4 regions of the Neorhizobium sp. DAR64860/K0K1 genome follow, and region 2 is predicted to be linked to each of the others. Evidence: predicted binding sites of a transcription regulator. Region 2 holds the regulator's gene; each other region holds the start of a gene.
What was found. Region 2 encodes LexA, which represses DNA repair genes until DNA is damaged. Its sites were predicted from a motif close to TGTTCNNNNTGTGTTCNG; they were not measured.
Positions count from the first base shown of each region.

Region 1 (5,410 bases), 610 kb from region 2:
GTGCGGAAGACGTAGAACACAAGACCGATCCCGAGCGTCACGATGGAGATCAGGATCCAGATCAGGATGTGACCTATCATCTCCGCCAGGTTGAGTTCACATTCGAGCCGGGCGATCCGCTGGCCGTCCCGGCCGATCAGGTAGGTCTTGTTGATGATGCTCTTGTAGAAGTAGTAAACCGCGAAGAACGCACCGATCCCAAGTGTCAACACACTGATGATCACCCAGAGTATGATATACCCGACCGCCTCCATTAGCGAATATTCGCACCGAAGCGTGGATCCGAAAGGTTGCGTCTTGAATGGCGGCGTGACCGCAACGTCTGTATTCGACATATTCCCCAGCTATAGTCTTGAGAGACCCCGCCGAATACAGCTTTCATTTCAAGACGAAGTCAATTGAAACCTGGGCCCGCCAATGAACCTGATGCTTCGCTTACGAAGCCAACCGTCCGATTGCCACGATATCCTCTTTGAACCGCGCCACCTCCTCCGCCTTTCGCCCCAGATCGGGGATGCGAAGCAGGTAGGACGGATGCACGGTGACAAACAGCATCCGACCGTTCTGCATGGCAATCGGCCTGCCCCGGACGTCCTCCAGCTTGTGGCGCATCTCGGTCAGTGAAAACAGCGCGGTCGCACCCATCGCGACGACCAGCTTGGGCTGCACCAGATCGAGTTCTTGGACGAGCCACCAGCGACACTGCTGCACCTCGCCCATATTTGGCTTCTGGTGAATGCGCCGCTTGCCGCGTGGCTCGTATTTGAAATGCTTCACCGCATTGGTGATGTAGAATTGCGTCCGGTCGATCCCGGCCGCGCTCACCGCCTCGTTGAACACTTTGCCCGCCGGCCCGACGAAGGGACGCCCGGCCAGATCCTCCTGATCGCCCGGCTGCTCGCCGACGATCATCACCTTGGCATTGACGGGCCCCTCGCCGAAAACCGTCTGGGTCGCCATGCAATGGAGGTCACAGCGGGTGCAGCGACGTGCTTCCTCCCGCAAGGCCTCGATTGTACCGGCGGTCGGCCCTTCTGGCGTGGGCACCCGTGCTGCGGCTTCCTGGATGCGATGGTGGAACGCCAGGGGTTCGCTCGCCGCCTTGCGTCCCATCTCGATCACATTTGCCTCGGCGCTGGCGATCATGCCCGGAATAAGCTCGGCCTCGGGCAGGTTCTTCCAGTACTTCTTCGGCATTTCCGACATCATCATCTTCACCTTCAGCCGCGCGGGGTTGAAGATATTGGCATAGTAAGTCCGCCACAGATCGTCCGTGTCGTCGCGAAGGTCGGGCTTTTCGGCGGGCTCATCGCTGGTCCGCAGGGTCTCGCCATCCCAGGACGCCGAACCCTTGGGCGTCACGATCAGCCAGTCCATGTCGTTGAAACGACGCTGAAAAAACGGGGCCACACGGTCGATGATAAAATGATCAGGCTCGAACCAGGACACAAAGCGCCGGCGTCCGGCAACACCCTCCGGCAGTGGGATTTCCTTGAAACGGACGAAGGCGGTCATCTTGTGATAGTCGCGGCCGATCGACTTCGACATCCGGTTTGCCGCAACCACATCCGGGTCGGTCGCCATACCCAGAAAATTGCGCCCGTGCGCCATGCGAAACAGCATCCGGTAGAGAAGCGAGAACCGCGTCGGATCGGAATGGCAGATGACCGAGGCGGCAAGCTTCAGAAAGGCTGGAGGAACACCCTGCGTCACCGGCTTGTCGACAGGCTCAGGCAACTGATTGCCGTCCAGCCCGAACAATCCGTCCGTGTCGTCCATCGTGCGCCACTCGACACGATCAGGTGCGATGCCGGCCGCCAGATAGGCACGCGCAGCATCGCGCCACTCGGTCAGATCGCCTCTCCCCCGCAACAAGACTCGGTACATCATAGAAGCGACAGCTGCTCCGGCTTTGGCTGGAACATGGATCGCAGATCGGCCCGGTCGGCAAGCTTGCGCGGTGTCCACCCTTCGCAGGTGATAAAGGGCTGTACCTTCTTCAGAGACACGCTCAGCCGCTTTAAATCCTCCAGCCGCAGCTTGCGAAACCTGCGCGACGACAGGATCGCTCCGACGGTCTTGGTCCCGAAACCCGGCACCCTCAGCAGCGTCTCCTTGTCCGCCCTGTTCACATCGACCGGAAACTTGTCGCGGTTGCCGAGCGCCCAGGCAAGCTTCGGATCAAGGTCTAGATCCAGCATGCCGTTTTCCGTGGACGCCGTAATCTCGCCGATCTCGAACCCGTAGAACCGGTAAAGCCAGTCCGCCTGATAGAGCCGATGCTCGCGCATCAACGGCGGCTTGATCAGCGGCAGTGTCTTCGACGAGTCCGGGATCGGACTGAAGGCAGAGTAATAGACGCGTTTCAGGCTGTAGCTGCCATAAAGTCTGGCGCTCGTCCCAAGAATGGTCGCGTCGTTGGCGCCGTCTGCCCCGACGATCATCTGCGTGCTCTGGCCGGCAGGCGCGAACCGCTTGCGACGCTTGGTCTGCAGCGTCGGATCGCGCATTTCCTCGATCTTCAGGCGCAGATCGCCCATCGAGCGACGAATATTGGCGGGCCGCTTTTCCGGCGCAAACTGGCTGATCCCGGCATCGGTCGGCAGTTCGATGTTGATCGACAGACGGTCGGCATAAAGCCCCGCCTCCTCGATCAGCTGCTGCGACGCTTCCGGGATCGTCTTCAAATGGATGTAGCCGCGAAAATTATGAACGGTCCGCAATTCCCGCGCGATCCGTACCATGTCGCCCATCGTGTGATCGGACGAGCGGATAATGCCCGACGACAGGAACAGACCCTCGATATAATTGCGCCGATAGAATTCCAGCGTCAGCCAGATAACCTCTTCAGGCGTGAACCGGGCGCGCTCGACATTGCTGGAGGAACGATTGATGCAATAGGCACAATCGTAGATGCAGAAATTCGTCATAAGGATTTTCAGAAGGGAGATGCAGCGACCATCCGGGGCATAGGCATGGCAGATGCCGGACCCCTCGGTCGAACCCAATCCGCCGGATACCGACGAATCTCTCTTCGATGTCCCGCTGGAGGCGCAGGAGGCGTCGTACTTGGCAGCGTCCGACAGGATCGCCAACCGTTCTTTCAGCGACTTCTTCATTAGTGCGTTCTCTATATGTTCTTTATGACTGCGTCAACCCGTTGACAAATCGAGGGACGTTTGATTCATTCAACTCCAGCTGGCGCATCTGACACCATTTCGATTTTCCTAGCGGGAGCAGTCGAAATTCTGTTATGATGCCCTAAATTCAGATGCTGCAGATGGTTCCGAAGTTACCGCTCCGGAACCTGTTTCTTTTTGTGTCCGCGGCATCCGCGGACATGCGCCTTAAGGACAAGAAAATGGTTGAAAAGGTACCGATGACGCCGAAGGGGTTTACCCAGTTGCAGGAAGAACTGCGCTGGCGCCAGCAGGAGGAGCGTCCCCGCATCATCGAAGCGATTGCGGAAGCGCGCGCTCATGGTGACCTTTCGGAAAACGCCGAATACCACGCGGCCAAGGAAGCCCAGAGCCACAATGAAGGCCGCATCGGCGAGCTGGAAGATTTCACGGCCCGCGCCGAAGTGATCGACCTCTCCAAGATGTCCGGTTCCACGATCAAGTTCGGCGCAACCGTCAAGCTGATCGATGAGGATACCGAAGAGGAAAAAACCTATCAGATCGTCGGCGATCAGGAAGCCGATGTGAAGGCTGGCCGCATCTCGATCTCCTCACCCATCGCCCGTGCCATGATCGGCAAGGAAAAGGGTGACAGTATCGAAGTCGTCGCCCCTGGCGGCTCAAAAGCCTACGAGATTCTCGCCATTACCTGGGGCTGATCGCTCGTGGAAACGTCTGGCGAAGTCGCCACGGAGATGGGCAGCGGTATCGCTCCCGGCTCCGTGGTCGATATATCCGATATCGAAGTGATTGCGCCGAACTTCAAGAAGCGGCTCTCCGGAGTGACGTCCACGATCGTCCAGCTGATTCCGGTGCAAAGGGCAAAGGGTCAGAAGATCGCGGTCCTCGGGCCCGGCCTGCCCTCCCACCTCCCCCACATCCGCTACGCCGACCTTCCCGCGCTGTGGTCACCGCCATCAGGGCGGCGCGCCCGTGTCTGGCATGCCCGCCGCAATATCGAAATGCTGCCCGGCCTCTTCATGCGCGATGTGCTGCGGATGCCGCTGAAGCTCTTGTTTACCTCCGCCGCGCAACGAACCCATTCCGCCTGGACGCGTTTTCTGATCAGCAAGATGGATGCGGTCGTCGCGACGTCTGCACGATCGGGTTCATACCTGAAAATGCCCTATAAGGTGGTGCACCACGGCGTCGATCTCGATCTCTTCCGTCCCTCCGGCCCATCCGACCCTTCCTCCCCGGCAGATGGTTTCGGCAAGCATCTGATCGGCTGCTTCGGGCGCGTTCGGCATCAGAAGGGCACAGACCTTTTCGTGCGCGCCCTGATCGAACTGTTGCCGTCCTATCCCGAATGGACGGGCGTCGTCTGCGGGCGTGTCACGCCGGACAACAAGGTTTTCGGCGATGCGTTGAAAGCCGATGTCGCCATGAGCGGTCTGACAGATCGCATCCTGTTCATGGGCGAAGTGGACGACATCAAACCTTGGTACCGTCGCCTGTCTCTGTATGTGGCGCCGTCCCGTAATGAAGGCTTCGGACTGACGCCGCTCGAGGCGATGGCATCGGGAACCGCAGTCGTTGCAAGCGATGCCGGCGCCTATTCCGAAATGATCGTCGAAGGTGAGACGGGATCGGTTGTTCCGGCCGGCGATTACACGGCGCTTCGCGATGCACTTCGCACCTATTTCGAAAACCCTGCACTGGCCGGCCAGCAGGGCTGGAGCGGTCGCGAGCATGTGCGCGTCGCCTTCGCCATCGAAAAGGAAGCCAACAGTCTGGCGGAAATCTACGAAACGCTTTTAGAGACCAGACCATGAAAACTTCAGAGGTATTCGGTGCCACGCAACCGGTCCGGCTCTGCCCGCATCTGCATGGAGGACGCTTCAAATGACGGAACTTTCTGCCGGGATGGCGCAGCACAGACCGACGACGAGCGGCCTTATGAACGAGGAAGACTGGCAGCAGTTTTTCGCCGGCTATACCAACATCGTCCTTGTCGCCAACAGTGACGAGCAGAACTTCAACGAGATCCACGCCGCCTATCCGGAAACGACGCTGTTCGTCTTTTTCAACTACGTCAGCAAGGTGCTGAAAGCGCCGTTCACGCGCAATTCGCTGCTCGTGGCACGCACCAGCCGTGTCGGGTCCGAACTGATCTACGACAACGCTCTCGACAAGGTGCTGGCCCTGCTGCCGGGCCCCGGGTTTACCGGTATCATGAGCATGCGTGCTGCCACGATGGAACAGGTGACGGAACCGGCCGAGTTCGGCGG
Region 1 is NZ_CP191459.1:1,148,748-1,154,157, reverse strand. Features, by position in the region: gene ACQY1J_RS10275 (DUF6693 family protein) at 1-335, opposite strand, end outside; gene ACQY1J_RS10270 (UdgX family uracil-DNA binding protein) at 436-1,887, opposite strand; gene ACQY1J_RS10265 (putative DNA modification/repair radical SAM protein) at 1,887-3,119, opposite strand; gene greA (transcription elongation factor GreA) at 3,362-3,838, shown strand; gene ACQY1J_RS10255 (glycosyltransferase family 4 protein) at 3,902-4,954, shown strand; gene ACQY1J_RS10250 (3-deoxy-manno-octulosonate cytidylyltransferase) at 5,025-5,410, shown strand, end outside.
Region 1: ACQY1J_RS10265 (putative DNA modification/repair radical SAM protein) is a predicted target of LexA. The motif match lies at 3,125-3,142, and genes of this name have one in related genera.

Region 2 (5,410 bases):
CTTCATGCGCGCCCGTGGAGGCGCCCGACGGAACGGCGGCGCGGCCCATCGAGCCGTCTTCCAGATAAACATCCACCTCGACGGTCGGGTTGCCACGGCTGTCCAGAATTTCGCGAGCGATGATGTCGGTAATGGCGGTCAAGGGTCTCTCCTCGGTTGATGTGCGAGCCTGAATTCGCAGGCTCAGCGAACAGGCGTGTCATCGACATTGTGCGATCGTCGATGACACGCGGATTACAATCCAGTCAATTCGGCGGTTTTTCGACGCCGTCAGCCTTTTGCGATGGCGTCGAAGGCCAGCAGCTTTTCCAGAAGCCGCGGCATGTCCTTCAGGTGGACCATATTCGGACCGTCGGACGGTGCGTTGTCAGGGTCTTCGTGGGTCTCGATAAAGACGCCAGCAACGCCGACGGCGACGGCTGCCCGCGCCAGCGTTTCGACAAATTCGCGCTGGCCGCCGGAAGAACCGCCCTGGCCGCCCGGCTGCTGAACGGAATGGGTCGCATCGAAGATGACAGGGCTTCCGAGAGACGCCATGATCGGCAGCGAACGCATGTCGGAGACAAGCGTATTATAGCCGAACGAGGCGCCGCGCTCGCACAGCATCACATTCGGATTGCCGCTTTCGAGGAACTTCGCCTGAACGTTCTTCATGTCCCAGGGCGCCAGGAACTGGCCCTTCTTCACGTTGATGGCGCAACCCGTCTTTGCGGCCGCGACGAGCAAGTCGGTCTGGCGCGACAGGAAGGCGGGGATCTGCAGGATATCGATCGTATTGGCCACGAGGCCGCACTGCTCTTCCGTGTGGATGTCGGTCAGAACCGGAAAGCCGTATTCCTTCTTGAGATCGGCAAAGATTGCCATCGCGTTGTCCAAGCCGATGCCGCGCTTGCCGGAGATCGACGTGCGGTTGGCCTTGTCGAAGGAGGATTTGTAGACGAGGCCGATGCCGAGCTTCTTGCAGAGTTCGACAAGCGTACCCGCGATCATGAAGGCGTGATCACGGCTTTCCATCTGACAGGGACCGGCAATCAGCGAGAGCTTTGCCGTGTTGGAAAAAACGACTTTCGAACTCCCCTCGCCCACGGACACTTCAGAATTGGCGGAGACTGTCATTTCACTATTCCTCGAAACCGAAAACCACACCTTGCCCCGGGGCTGCCGACACGATCACGCGGCCATCCCTGCGGATGAATGCGACGTCATTAGCAGCAAGGGTGATCTCTGTCACGGCGAGATCGGTGGTCTTAAAGATGATCCCGCGCGCAGCGAGGCGCGACGATAACAAGGGCTTCATCGAAGACCGGAACTCGTCGCTGAACGTGTCGTTGGATTGAATGCGGATGCTGGCATTGGCAGCTTCGATCCGCAGACCGTCTTTCCCTTGCTCGGGCTGAGTCTCGAACACGGTTTCGAAAAGCGGCAGAAACTCCAGCGGGTCATCTGCAGAAAAGACGATCTCTCGAAGGCCTGTAACGGCGTTTGCGTGCTCATCAAGACCACCGCGATCTGCCGGTAATGCGGCCATGCGCTGGCAGGAAAACAGCAAGATGTCATCGACCTCGGGGACTGCCGCGAACGCCAGACGGAATGAGACTTCGCTCTCCCCACCATCGGGCAACTGCATCGGGCGGGAGAACTGAAGCATCTCGCCCGCAGACATGTGCCCGTCCACAAAACGGCTATGATCGGCCGATGCATCCTGCGTCCCGACGACCACCGCCGATAGACCTTCCCTTTTCCGCTGGCCGCGAAAGCGGATGTCGCGATCGGTGAACACGTTGCCTCGTTTTGCCGCAAGCGAGGCTTGCCGACGGTTAACAATGGCCAGTGGCTCGAGGTACGAGCCATCCGCGAAGAATATGCAGGCATTGGCTGTGCCGAAAGGGTGAACACCTTCAGGTGCCACAGTAAAGCCGAGAGCGGTCAACCTCCCCCGCGCTGACGCCAGATCTGCAACGGGCAGAACCAAATGATCGACTGACTTGTTACCCACTTACACCCCCAAAGTCTTATTCCGCAGAACATTGGCTATCGCGGGAAACTCGGCAAGTGCTGCGCACGAACTGAATACGTGATCGAACGCTGAAATGAGACTATTCTTGAGCAGAAATTTGGGGCTTGCGGAACACAGATAGAACATATAGCGTCCGTTCTGCATTTGTTTCCAATTCTGAGGGTCCCGTCCATGCTGACACGCAAGCAACAGGAGTTACTTCTGTTCATCCACGAGCGGATGAAAGAATCAGGCGTGCCGCCGTCGTTTGACGAAATGAAGGACGCTCTCGACCTTGCATCGAAGTCCGGCATCCATAGGCTGATCACCGCGCTCGAGGAGCGTGGCTTTATTCGCCGTCTGCCGAACAGAGCACGCGCGCTCGAAGTGATCAAGCTGCCTGACGCCTATGTGGCGAACCTTCATCCGCGACGGGGATTTTCTCCCAGTGTCATCGAGGGAAGCCTCGGCAAAACGCAACCGGTCGTCGCTCAGAAGCCGGCGCCGGTCATGGCGGACAATCCGTTCTCGACAAACATTCCGGTCATGGGTCGAATCGCTGCCGGCGTGCCGATCTCCGCGATCCAGAACAACACCCACGACATCGCCGTTCCGATCGAGATGCTGGGTTCCGGCGATCATTACGCGCTCGAAGTGAAGGGCGATTCGATGATCGATGCCGGCATCCTCGATGGTGATACCGTCATCATCAAGAATGCCAGCACCGCAAGTCCGGGCGATATCATCGTTGCCCTGGTCGATGAGGAAGAAGCGACCCTGAAGCGGTTCCGCCGCAAGGGTGCATCGATCGCGCTGGAAGCGGCGAACCCCGCTTACGAGACCCGCATCTTCCCGCCCGACCGGGTGAAGGTCCAGGGCAAGCTTGTCGGCCTTATTCGCCGCTATCATTAAGAACGCTGTTATCCCGGAGATGCGCAGCAACAGCCTCCGGGATGCCAAAGTCGAATTGTCGCGTTCGCCAGTCATAGAACCGGTGGACGGTCCACGGACGGCTTGAGGTCTGTGCGCTGTCTCGCATCGCCGCCGTAATCTTGATGTCTGGCGCTGTCGCGTTCGGAATAATGGTGATTTCCAGTGCGCCAGTCCGGCGCAACGTCCGCCCGCTGAGAAGCAAGGCGCCGGAGCGGCAAGTATCGAAGCGTGCGCCGGGCGAGACGATGATCCGACCGAAATCGCAGGCAAGATCGGTGTATCGGTTGTCTTCGACAGTGACGATCCGGATGTCCTGAGCAGTCTGCGCCGCGCACAGGATTTTCGGCAGACAGGCAAATCGTCCGGGCGTGAATGCTTGAAGAAAGCCCCTGACATATTCGATTTCCCGGCGCGTCAAATCCGGTCGCGAATGTGGTCTAGGTCGTCTGTCATCACTTTTCGCAAGGCTGGCACCTCGCGCTGGTTCCGAAGAGGCAAGAACCGGCAAGGCGAGCGGTTGTTCTCCGGTCTCAAGCACCAGCGCTCGCCGCCATTGATCGTAGATAAATCCCGGCGGCCGGGTTCGATTGAGGGTGATCTTGTCATCCTGGATCAGTCCCACTGACGCGCCGTCTTCGGATATGACGATATCAGGCCTCGGCGCCGAGCCTGAGCGGACCGCAAAGAGCAAAGCCACCGCCATGAACAGCGCGCCTGTCAGCCTCAGCGGCGTGCGCAGCAGCGTCAGAAGCAGAAAGCCTGCCGTCGCCAGCGGCAGGAAAAGAGGGTTCTGCCGGCCGATGGCAATATCGCCGCCCCATGCGGCAACGATCTCGGCAATGCGAATGACGATCCGCAGCCCCTCGCCCATGATGAACAGAAAGGGAGCATCCAGCCCGAACGGCATCAGCAACATGCCAACAAGCCCTGCCGGCATCACCACGAAGGAAATGATCGGCATGGCCGCGAGATTGGCCGCGAGGCCGTAGGTGGTCAGATGGTGGAAATGCTCGATCGAATAGATCGACGTCGAAGTACTGCCGATCAGCGACGTCACCACGATCCCGGCAATGAAATGGAACGTCGCCGCGACACCCGTTATCCACCGGTTGCTACCTTTTGTATCCTCCTTACCTTTCGCGAAATATCGCGTCCAGAGGGCGAACCCTGCCACCAGTGCCGCGGTTGCCGCAAACGACATCTGGAAACTCGGACCCAAAATCTCCGACGGCGAGATGGCGAGGATGATGATTGCCGAAAGGGCGACGTTGCGAAGGCTGATGGAGGGTCGATCGACGAGCACGGCGACCAGCATCACCGCCATCATGATATAGGCCCGCTCGGCGGAAACCCCGAACCCGGAAATCAGGTAATAGGCGGTCGCCATGACAAGCGCACCGAACGCGGCAAACTTCTTGATCGGATAGGCCTGCGCAAAGCCTGGAAACAGCGACAGGACGGAGCGAACGCCGACGAAGAAGATACCGGCTGCCAGCGCCATGTTGAGGCCTGAGATCGCGACGATATGGGCCAGTCCGGACAGACGAAGCGCCTCGGTCGTCTCACGGGAAATTGCACGGCGCTCGTCGGTCACGATTGCGGCAGCAAAAGCGCCCGCATCCCCCTTGACCGTATCGCGGATGCGATTGCCGATTGCGCTGCGAAGCGCAAAAAGCCCTCGCTGCATGTCCGACCATAACCCGGGTTGGTCATCGATCGCCAGTTGTACGCTAGGCGCGCCGTAAAAGAAGCCAACGGCCCCGATTTGATCGAAGTAGGAGGAGAAGGCGAAATCGTTCAATCCGGGAAGCGCCGGGCCAGAGGGTGGCGACAGACGGGCACGGCCGGAAACGCGCTCTCCGATGTCTGCAGGGTCGTGTTGGCTTCTGGCAAGAACCGAGACGCGCTGTGGCGGTCGTGAAAGCGAGGGCTCAGATGTCTGCTCGATCCTGAGGATATAGCGCCAGCGGCGCTGTGCATCGGCTTCGCGTCGTTCGACAATCCCGCTGATGGTCGTCGTGACGGGCGAATCGAGCACGACCGTCGAACACCGCCAGGTTTCGAGCGCTGCCAGCGCAGAACCGGAGAGAAGCAGGCAGAGTACAAGGTTGGCACGAGACAGTGGATGCGCGCGATACCGTGTCAGCCCTGCGGTCACCATCGAGATCGCAAGCATGGTTGCGAGAATGAATGGCGATGGCGTCCAAGGAAGTGCGAACCAGGTCGCAGCGCCGGCGCCTAGCAAGACAGGCAGGAAGAGGAACACATGACCGTGGGAAAGCTCCTCGCTCAACGACGTGCACAGCCATTTGGAAACGGGCCGGTCTCTGACCACGTATCCCAGGAAAACATCCTCGGAATGATGGTCGTTTCGACCATCATTCCTGACTTCCGCGGGCATTGTCTGCGATGCCGATTCGGGCGTCCAGAGTGCGATTGCGTGGGGTGTCGAAGCAAGCATCATCGGCTTGCTGCTGGCTG
Region 2 is NZ_CP191459.1:1,759,020-1,764,429, forward strand. Features, by position in the region: gene eno (phosphopyruvate hydratase) at 1-142, opposite strand, end outside; gene kdsA (3-deoxy-8-phosphooctulonate synthase) at 271-1,116, opposite strand; gene ACQY1J_RS13135 (VOC family protein) at 1,121-1,996, opposite strand; gene lexA (transcriptional repressor LexA) at 2,189-2,908, shown strand; gene ACQY1J_RS13145 (ComEC/Rec2 family competence protein) at 2,889-5,410, opposite strand, start outside.

Region 3 (5,410 bases), 180 kb from region 2:
CCTCGGCGCGGGCCAACGCCGTCATCGTCTACAAGGGTGCAGACACGGTGATCGCGTCGCCCGATGGCCGCGCCCTGATCAACACCAATGCGCCGCCCTGGCTTGCCACCGCCGGCTCCGGAGATGTGCTCGCCGGAATGATCGGTGCGCTGCTCGCCCAGGGCATGCCTGTCTTCGAAGCCGCGGCCGCAGGCGTTTACCTGCATGGCGAAGCGGCCAACAGCCTGACCCCTGACATGACAGCGGAAGATCTGGCCAAAAGGGCAGGGATCATGCCGAGCAGAGAGCCCTAGTTCCTGGCGTCGAGCATCTCCTGCATGGCCATTGCGCCGCCGGGGGCGTTGACCTTCCCCTCGTGGATGAAGAAGGCGTAGACGTCGCGCGGCTTTTTGGCGGGCTTTCGCGATTCGTCGATCAAAGGCAGATCGTCGGGGACGCCACCCGCAGACCAGGTCTTCAACCTTTTTGCCCAATCTTCCATATCCGGCTTCGTGTAACAGGTTTCGATCTCGTCAGACCCTTTTTGCAGCCGCGCATAGACGAAATCAGCGCTGATATCGGCGATCATCGGATAGTCAAAGTGGTCGGCGCAGACGGGCGCGACATTGTATTTCGCGATAAGTTCGACGAATTCCGGAACCTTGAAGCTGTCGTGGCGGACCTCGACGACGTGGCGCAAAGGCAGCCCTTCCAGCGCGTCCGGCAGCAGCTTCAGAAACGCCTCGAAATCGTCAGGCTCGAATTTCTTGGTCGGCGCGAACTGCCACAGCAACGGCCCAAGATGGTCGCCGAGTTCGACGAGCCCCTGCTGCAGGAAGCGTTCGATCGATTCGCCCGCCTCGGCCAGGACCTTGCGGTTGGTAGTGTAGCGGCTGGCTTTGAGCGAGAAGATGAATCCGTCAGGCACTTCGGACGCCCATTTCGCAAAAGTCTCGGGCTTTTGCGACCCGTAATAGGTGCCGTTGACCTCGATGACCTTGAGCTTGGACGCCGCATATTCAAGCTGGCGTTTCTTCGCCAGCTTGTCCGGATAGAACGTGCCCTCCCACGGCGCGAAGGTCCAGCCGCCGATGCCTGTTCGAATTACGCCTGGTGTCATCACTCATCTCCCCGAAACAGGTATTGGCGGCGGTATAAACTATTCTGCCGCTTGGACTTTCTTGACGGGACGCCGTTCCAGAAGCTCCTTCAGGAACTGGCCGGTATAGGAGCGCTTCTCCTTGACGACCTGTTCCGGCGTGCCGCAGGCAACAATCTCCCCACCACCCGTGCCGCCTTCGGGGCCAATGTCGATAACCCAATCCGCGGTCTTGATGACTTCGAGATTGTGCTCGATGACCACGACCGAATTGCCTTGGTTGACCAGTTCGTGCAGCATTTCCAGAAGTTTCGCGACGTCGTGGAAATGCAGGCCCGTGGTTGGCTCATCGAGAATATAGAGGGTGCGGCCGGTGGCACGCTTCGACAGCTCCTTGGCAAGCTTGACGCGCTGCGCTTCGCCGCCTGAGAGCGTGTTTGCCTGCTGGCCGACCTTGATATAGCCGAGACCGACATCGAACAGCGATTGCAGCTTGTCGCGCACAGCCGGAACCGCGGCAAAGAACTCGACACCTTCCTCGACCGTCAAATCGAGGACGTCGGCGATCGACTTGCCCTTGAAATGCACGTCGAGCGTTTCGCGGTTGTAGCGTTTGCCGTGGCAGACATCACAGGTGACATAGACATCCGGAAGGAAGTGCATCTCGATCTTGATGACGCCGTCGCCCTGGCAAGCCTCGCAACGGCCGCCCTTGACGTTGAAGGAGAAGCGGCCGGGTGCGTAACCGCGGGCCTTGGCTTCCGGCAGGCCGGCGAACCAGTCGCGGATCGGCGTGAAGGCGCCAGTATACGTGGCCGGGTTGGAGCGCGGTGTGCGACCGATCGGCGACTGGTCGATATCGATCACCTTGTCGATATGCTCGAACCCGTCGATCCGATCGTGCTCGGCCGGGATTTCTCTCGCGCCCATGACGCGGCGTGCGGCCGACTTGTAGAGCGTTTCGATCAGGAAGGTCGACTTGCCGCCACCCGACACGCCGGTCACGGCGGTAAAAACGCCGAGCGGTACCGCCGCGGTAACGTTCTTGAGGTTGTTGCCGCGGGCTCCGAAAACCTTGAGTTCCTTGCCTTTTTTGACCTTGCGCCGCTCAGTGGGAACTGCGACCCCGAGTTCGCCCGACAGGTATTTACCGGTCAGTGACTTGGGGTTTGCCATGACCTGCTGCGGCGTGCCTTCGGCGACGACCGTGCCGCCGTGGATGCCGGCGGCAGGGCCGATATCGACGACGTAATCGGCGGTCATAATGGCGTCTTCGTCATGTTCCACGACGATGACAGTATTGCCGATGTCACGCAGATGCTTCAGCGTTTCGAGCAGGCGGGCATTGTCGCGCTGGTGGAGGCCGATAGATGGCTCGTCCAGCACGTAGAGCACGCCCGTGAGGCCGGAACCGATTTGCGATGCCAGACGGATGCGCTGGCTCTCGCCACCGGAGAGCGTGCCGGAGTTTCGCGACAGGCTGAGATAGTCGAGCCCGACGTCGTTCAGGAACTGAAGGCGCTCGCGGATCTCCTTGAGGATACGGACAGCGATCTCGTTCTGCTTCGCGTTCAGGTGCTCGGGGAGCGCCGCAAACCAGTCGCGTGCCATCCGGATCGACATTTCTGTCGTCTGGCCGATATGCAGCTTATTGATCTTGACCGCCAGCGCTTCCGGCTTCAGGCGATAGCCGGCACAGGACGGGCATGGAGCGGCCGACATGTAGCGCTCGATTTCCTCGCGCGCCCAGGCACTGTCGGTTTCCTTCCAGCGCCGTTCGAGATTGGGGACGATGCCTTCGAACGTCTTGGTCGTCTTGTAGGACCTGGCACCATCGGCGTAGTTGAACTCGATCTTTTCCTCGGTGCCCTCAAGGATCGCCAAGCGGGCGCTATCCGACAGCTTGTCCCAGCGGTCCGTCAGCTTGAAACCAAAGACCTTGCCGAGACCCTCGAGCGTCTGGTTGTAATAGGGCGAGGTGGACTTCGCCCAGGGCGCGATCGCGCCATCCTTCAGGGTCCGGCCGGGTTCCGGCACGATCATGTTCCGGTCCACCTTCTGCTGTGATCCGAGACCATCGCAGGTGGGGCAGGCACCGAAGGGATTGTTGAAGGAGAACAGCCGCGGCTCGATCTCCGGAATGGTGAATCCGGACACAGGGCAGGCGAATTTTTCCGAAAACAGAACCCGTTCATGGGTTTCGTTCAGCGATTTGTTGGCAGATCCACCTGCGGAGGTTTCCTTCTCCGGCAGAGGCTTGTCGGCGAACTCCGCAACGGCCAGGCCATCCGCCAGTTTCAGCGATGTCTCAAGGCTGTCGGCCAGACGCGCGGCAATGTCGGAACGCACCACAAGGCGGTCGACGACGACGTCGATGTCGTGTTTGTATTTCTTGTCGAGCGCTGGAACGTCGGCGATCTCATAGAACTGGCCATCCACCTTGACGCGCTGAAAACCCTTTTTCATCAGCTCGGCGAGTTCTTTCTTGTACTCGCCTTTGCGGCCGCGGATCATTGGCGCGAGGATATAAAGTCGGGTGCCCTCTTCGAAAGCAAGGACCCTGTCGACCATTTGGCTGACGGTCTGGCTTTCGATCGGAAGCCCGGTCGCTGGCGAATATGGAACGCCGACGCGCGCAAACAACAGGCGCATGTAGTCATAGATTTCCGTGACTGTGCCGACCGTCGAGCGGGGATTTCGCGAGGTCGTCTTCTGCTCGATCGAGATCGCCGGAGACAAGCCTTCAATCTGGTCGACGTCAGGCTTCTGCATCATCTCCAGAAACTGGCGTGCATAGGCCGACAGGCTCTCGACATAGCGCCGCTGTCCCTCGGCATAGATCGTGTCGAACGCAAGCGACGACTTGCCGGAGCCGGACAGGCCGGTCATCACGATCAGCGAGTTGCGGGGCAGATCGAGATCGATACCCTTCAGATTGTGCTCGCGCGCACCACGGATGGAAATGGTTTTGAGTTCGCTCATCGTTATGCCTTCGGGGAGGATCGAAGGTCCTTATGTAGTTATCGAAAGCCGCCTGTCGAGACGAAACTGTTGCAACGCAACCCGGTTCCGAATGCTTGACAGAACTATACGGAGAAAATAGAACAAAGAAAGAACAAAATTCACTGTGGATTAAACCTCGGCATTGCCCAATCCGGGCGGTCGATGGTTTATGGTGGGGTAATTGGTTTTCAAAGCCGCGCTTGGCGGCAAACGAGGTGAATACGATGGCGGGCAGCGTGAACAAAGTCATTCTGGTGGGCAATGTCGGCGCCGACCCGGAAATCCGCCGGACGCAGGATGGCCGCCCGATCGCAAACCTGCGCATCGCCACGTCGGAAAGCTGGCGCGATCGTACGTCGGGCGAGCGTCGCGAAAAGACAGAATGGCATACGGTCGTCGTGTTCAACGAAGGCCTCTGCAAGGTCGTCGAGCAGTATGTCAAAAAGGGTGCCAAGCTTTATATCGAAGGCGCGCTGCAGACTCGCAAATGGCAGGACCAGACAGGCAACGATCGTTATTCAACCGAAATCGTGCTGCAGGGCTTCAACTCGACCCTGACAATGCTCGACGGTCGTGGCGAAGGCGGCGGTGAGCGCGGCGGCGCACGTGGTGGCGCAAGCGACTTCGGCGGCGGTGGCGGCGGTGATTTCGGCGGCAACTACGGTGGCGGCGGCGATGACTATGATCGTCCGCGTTCCGGGGGGGGAGCACCGGCAGGGCGCGGTGCTCAGGGCAGCCAGGGTGGCCAGTCCTCCGGTGGTGGCGGCGGGAACTTCTCCCGCGACCTCGACGACGACATCCCATTCTAATCAAAAAAAAGGCGCCGCTCAGGCGCCTTTTTCATGTTCGGTTGGAGCATGAGTGGCGCGGTCCGAAAGCATCGCTACAAGCACGTCGGACTGCGAGAGTATTCCGACGAGTTTGCCGTTCTCGCCGACGATCGGCAGGTAGTGCAGGCCTTCCTCCGCAAACATGACGACCGCGTCGTTGAGCGGTGCCGACGGCTCGATCGTCCGGACCGGCGCAGTCATGATATCCCTTACGATATGGTTTGGCGCTGTTGCGCCTTGCATCATCAGGCGCAAACGCTGGCGCGGGCCGATCGTCGGGCGACCGCCGGTCCAGATTGGCTTGTCCAGAAAATCCGTCTGCGTAACGATGCCAACCACCTCAGCCTTTTCGTTGGTGACGGGCAGGGCCTTCAGACGGTGGTTGCGCATGGACTGATGCGCCTTCCCCAGGGGATCATCCGGTGACACCGCGATCACGTCGCGGGACATGACGTCGGCGCAGGTGAGGTGGCTCGCGCGCTGGCGGTAGGAGCGCAGT
Region 3 is NZ_CP191459.1:1,576,327-1,581,736, forward strand. Features, by position in the region: gene ACQY1J_RS12170 (NAD(P)H-hydrate dehydratase) at 1-293, shown strand, start outside; gene ACQY1J_RS12175 (DUF72 domain-containing protein) at 290-1,099, opposite strand; gene uvrA (excinuclease ABC subunit UvrA) at 1,139-4,060, opposite strand; gene ACQY1J_RS12185 (single-stranded DNA-binding protein) at 4,306-4,890, shown strand; gene ACQY1J_RS12190 (HPP family protein) at 4,909-5,410, opposite strand, start outside.
Region 3: uvrA (excinuclease ABC subunit UvrA) is a predicted target of LexA. The motif match lies at 4,179-4,196, and genes of this name have one in related genera.

Region 4 (5,410 bases), 790 kb from region 2:
GCTTTGGCATGGCCGGCACGGCCCTCGGCCTCGGCAACATCTTCGGCAGCTACCTGTCGGGCGCCCTGCGCAACCCGTCTGCCGCTGACAGCCAGTTCGGCCGTCTGGTATTCGGTTTCGCCGTTACGGAAGCTCTGGGCATCTTTTCGCTGCTCGTAGCTCTCCTTCTCCTGTTCGTGGTCTAATACCAGACCTGGACTTCGGATCACGGTCGTTTCAAAGCGCACCGTGATCCTTCGCATTTGGAATTCACCCGGAGGTGATGATGTTCGTGACTTCGGCATATGCGCAGACCGCGCCGGCCGCTCCTGAAACGCCTGCAGCACCGGGCGCCGCACCGGCGGCCGAACCGCATGCTGCTCCGGCTGGCGAAGTGCATACCGAAACCGGTGTCGCCCACGACACTGAGCACAGTGGCGCGTTTCCGCCGCTCGACTCATCCCATTTCGCGTCGCAGCTTCTCTGGCTCGTCATCACGTTCGGTCTCTTCTACCTTCTCATGAAGAAGGTGATCGTTCCGCGCGTTGGCGGAATCATCGAGGATCGTCACGATCGTATCGCCAAGGATCTCGAGGAAGCCGGCCGCGCCAAGGCGGAAGCCGATGCTGCCGTCGAGACCTATGAAAAGGAACTGGCCGCCGCCCGCGCCAAGTCGCACGGCATTGCCGAAGCGGCCCGCGAAGCCGCCAAGACGAAGGCTGCTGCCGACCGTAGCGCCATCGAAGCCGAACTGGCCGCAAAGCTCAGTGCAGCAGAAACCCGCATCGGCGAGATCAAGGACAAGGCTTTTGCTGAAGTCGGCCAGATCGCCGAAGAGACCGCATCCGCCATCGTCGATCTCATGATCGGCGGCAAGGCAAGCGGCGATGACATCAAGGCTGCCGTCGCGGCCGCCAAGACGGGGGCCTGATCGCATGGCATTCGACGCAACATTTTTCGCACTCGTTGGTCTCGTCATTTTCCTCGGCATCCTGATCTACATCAAGGTGCCGGGCATGATGGCAAAGTCGCTCGACGAACGCGCCGCCAACATCCGCAGCGAACTCGACGAAGCCAAGAAGCTTCGCGAAGAAGCCCAGGCGCTGCTGGCTGAATACCAGAAGAAGCGCAAGCAGGCCGAAGCCGACGCTGCCAGCATCGTCGCCTCCGCCGAGCGCGAAGCCGCTGCCCTGACGGAAGAAGCCCGCCAGAAGACGGAAGAATTCGTCGCCCGCCGCAATGCGGTCTCCGAGCAGAAGATCAAGCAGGCGGAAGCCGATGCCGTGAGCGCCGTTCGCGCCGCCGCCGTCGACCTCGCCATCGCTGCCGCCGAAAGCGTCATCGCCCGCAAGGCCGATGCAGCAACGCAGGAAGCCCTGTTCAGAGACGCCGTCGGTACGGTTCAAACGCGCCTGAACTAAGCTTCAGATACATGAATTAAGAAAAGGCCGGGCGAAAGCTCGGCCTTTTGCGTTATGGGGTGAGGGTAATGTCCGAGGCCTGGAGATCGGCGAGATCGTCTTCCGGCAGCGGATCTTTCCGCATCGGACGAAAGCTCATCCGGTGGAGCGGGCAGGGGCCGTGGCTCGTAATGCCGTCGCGGTGCTGCTTGGTGGCGTATCCGACATGCTTGGCAAAGCCATAGGCCGGAAAAACGGTGCATGCGCGACCCATCATCCGGTCGCGGGTGACTTTCGCCACGATCGAGGCCGCGGCGATGGAGACCGAACGGCTGTCACCCTTGATCACCGCCTTGCCGGGGCATGAAAGGCCTGGCGGCATGTCGCGGCCGTCGGTGAGGATATAGGCCGGCTTGATATTCAGTCCGATCACCGCACGCCGCATGGCGTCGAGACTGGCGCGCAGGATGTTGCGCTCGTCGATGAGGCGCGGACCAGACGATGCAATCGACACATGCGCCGTCGCCATGATCATCGCAAACAGCGCTTCCCGCTGCTTCAGGCTGAGCTTCTTGGAATCGTCGAGACCGGGTGGAATGTTGTCGGGATCGAGAATCACGGCGGCTGCCACAACCGGACCCGCCAAGGGACCGCGGCCTGCCTCGTCGGTGCCAGCCACCGGCCAATGTCCGGCATCCCGCGCCATCAGCTCCAGGCTGAAATCTGGAACGAATGGCGTCTCTTCAAACAAAGTCGGAGAATCGGGCGGCGTGCGAAGCAACATGGCGGCAGTTTCGCACGCCCGCCCGACCTCCGGCAACCCCCGGACAACGAGTGCGGCGTCGTTGCCCACCATCGGGGGCGCCCTTTCGGGATGATGGTGGGACCGGGGGTCTTTCGGCAGGTGATATGCGGGGACCGTGCCGAAATTAGAAATTAATCGACCTGAATGATATCCGCTGTACCCTGCGAGACGTCATCAGGCAGTTTCGCAGGGGCGACGGAGCTCCTGCGAATAGAATTCAAAGCAGCGACAGCTGGACGCCAGCCCCATCCGGGCGCAGGAACAGGTGGTCGCGCAGCGGCATACCCCGGCGCGTCATGCCGAGCCGTTTGGTCGCCAGCTCGAAGCGCCGCCCGATCTGCCAGGCATAAGGGCCGGTGCCCTTCATCCGCTTGCCGAACTCCGCGTCGTAATCCTTGCCGTCCCGCATCGAACGAACGAGCGACATCACATGCCGGTAGCGGTTCGGGTAATGCTGCAGCAGCCAGTCGCGAAACAGCGGCGCCACTTCCAGCGGCAGACGTAAGAGCACGTAACTCGCCTCCGTTGCGCCGGCAGCGTGCCCCGCTTCCAGGAGCCGCTCGATCTCGTGGTCGTTCAGCGCCGGAATGATCGGCGAGGTAAACACAGCTGTCGGTATGCCAGCGTCCGAGAGCGCTTTGATCGCCTCGAGCCGTTTGGCGGGCGTCGACGCGCGCGGCTCCATGCTGCGAGCAAGCTTGCGGTCGAGGGTGGTTAGCGATATCGCGACCTTGGCAAGGCCCTTCGACGCCATGTCGGAAAGAATGTCGATGTCGCGGGTGACCAGCGACGATTTGGTGACGATTGTTACGGGATGGTTGGCCTTCTGCAGTACCTCCAGGATCTGGCGCATGACGCGCCATTCCCGTTCGATCGGCTGGTAGGGATCGGTATTGGTGCCGATCGCAATCGCCCGGACCTTGTAATCGGCCCTGCTCAGTTCGCGCTCCAGAAGCTTCGGTACGTCAGGCTTGGCAAACAGTTTCGATTCGAAATCCAGCCCCGGCGAAAGCCCCATGAAACTGTGGCTCGGCCGCGCGAAGCAGTAGATGCAGCCATGCTCGCAGCCGCGATAGGGGTTGATCGAGCGGTCGAAGGGAATATCGGGAGAATCGTTGCGGGTAATCGCCGTGCGCGGCTTTTCCACCTGCACCTCGGTCCTGAACGGTTCGAGCTCCTCGATCGTCTGCCAGCCATCGTCGAAAGCCTCGCGACGCTCCCCCTCGAAGCGCCCGGAAGGGTTCAAGCCGGCGCCACGACCGCGCCGGCGATCCCCCTCGATCCGGAGGCCGGAGGTCTTCACCATTGCATCGGCAATATCAGCCGTATGAGCAGGCGCGAATGCGTCCTGCCGCAAATGGGACAGCTCGTTCATGGGGCACTCCTGACGGGAAAAATTCCCGTTCTCGAATGACAAGATTCCTATCGCGACATTGAGAACAATGCAAGAACAAACTCGCAAAGGATTTGTGGCAATCCGTTGTGCAATGCGCTAGACATTGAAAATGCTGACTGTTTTGTTGGAATGCCGGGATCAGGAAGCCGAGCTCGCGCAGACGTTGTCCGTCCTTGTTTCCGCCGCGGTGGAGGGGTTGGTCAGCGATGTCGTGGTGCTCGATCACAATTCGCGCGACGGGTCTTCCCGTGTGGCGGATGCAGCCGGCTGCCGTTTCCACAGCTCCTGGGATATCGTCGATATCCTGCACAAGGCGCGCGCCGAATGGCTGCTTCTGCTGGAGCCCGGAGCGCGTCTCCAGGCCGGCTGGATCGACGAGGTGATGGAATATCTGGCGCTCAACCGTCAGCCTGTGCGGTTCTCGCCTTCGCGAACCTACCGCAAGCCGTTCCTTACAAGGATCGTCCGTTCAGTCCCGCCGCTCGAGCAGGGGCTGATCCTGCCGAAGCGCGAAGCCGTCGCGCTCGCAAAGTCCGGCATGGGTCTCGTGGATGTCGCCAAGGCTGTGACGTCAGCTGCAAAGCCGTCGAGACTGGTGAGCGAGATGATCCCGGCGTGGGTTGCCGCGTCCGCGCGATAAATCAGACCGTTACTTGCCCGAACCGCGCCGCAGATGCTCGTCCAGCCGCGGCATGATCTCGATGAAGTTGCAGGGCATGTGGCGGTAGTCCAGCTGCGCTTTCAGGATGCCGTCCCAGGCATCCTTGCAGGCACCGGGAGAGCCTGGCAGCACGAAGATGAAGGTTGCATTGGCAACGCCGCCGGTTGCCCGCGACTGGATCGTCGAGGTGCCGATCTTGTCGTAGGAAATCCGGTGAAACACCTCGGAAAACCCGTCCATCTTCTTGTCGAACAGCGGCTCCAGCGCTTCCGGCGTCACGTCGCGGCCGGTAAAGCCAGTTCCTCCGGTGGTGATGACCACGTCGATCTCAGGGTCGAGCGTCCATTCGCGCACCTGGCCCGCAATACGGTCCTTGTCGTCGGGCACGATGGCGCGTGCCCCAAGCCTGTGACCGGCCTCCGCGATACGGGCAACCAGCGTATCGCCAGATTTGTCGTCCACCATAGTCCGGGTATCCGACACGGTCAGTACCGCGATCGAAATAGGAATGAACTCGCGCGTTTCGACGATCTTGCTCATGGCTTTGCTCCGACGGTTTCGACCGCTTCGAAATACCAGTCCGGCTTCAGGGCGGTCAGCGCCTGCGCGGCGGCTTCCGCGTCTGTCTTCGAAGGGAACACACCGAAACAGGTCGCTCCGGATCCGGACATGCGCACCAGCTCGGCACCTTGCGCTGCGATCATCGCGGAGAGTTCCTCGATCTCGGGGATGAGCGCGCGAGCTGGCGGCTCCAGGTCGTTGCGAAGCGTTTTCAGGTAAGGCAGCCAGCCGCTTGCGTCGGTCGGCGTCGGCGGCAGGGCCGCGTTTTCCTTGTCCACCAGTAGCTTGAAAATCTCAGGCGTCGAGACGCTGATCAGCGGGTTGGCGAGCACGAGGGAAAGGGACGGCATGGTCGGCAGCGGTTCAAGCCTTTCGCCGATCCCCTCGGCCAGAACGGCAGCCCCCGTCAGGCACATGGGCACGTCGGCACTCAGCGAAAGGCCAAGCGCCAGAAGGGCTGCTTCCGGTATTTCCGCATTCCACAGCCGGAACAGGCCGCGAAGCGTGGCCGCCGCATCGGCCGATCCGCCTCCGATCCCGGCTGCGATCGGTAGTTTCTTCTCGAGGTGGATCGAAACGGGAGGCGCCGGAAAGCCGTTTGCAACCAG
Region 4 is NZ_CP191459.1:2,547,131-2,552,540, reverse strand. Features, by position in the region: gene ACQY1J_RS17085 (F0F1 ATP synthase subunit C) at 1-185, shown strand, start outside; gene ACQY1J_RS17080 (F0F1 ATP synthase subunit B) at 266-910, shown strand; gene ACQY1J_RS17075 (F0F1 ATP synthase subunit B) at 915-1,400, shown strand; gene ACQY1J_RS17070 (ribonuclease HII) at 1,453-2,163, opposite strand; gene ACQY1J_RS17065 (PA0069 family radical SAM protein) at 2,402-3,559, opposite strand; gene ACQY1J_RS17060 (glycosyl transferase) at 3,690-4,220, shown strand; gene moaB (molybdenum cofactor biosynthesis protein B) at 4,230-4,781, opposite strand; gene ACQY1J_RS17050 (4-(cytidine 5'-diphospho)-2-C-methyl-D-erythritol kinase) at 4,778-5,410, opposite strand, start outside.
Region 4: ACQY1J_RS17060 (glycosyl transferase) is a predicted target of LexA. The motif match lies at 3,620-3,637, and genes of this name have one in related genera.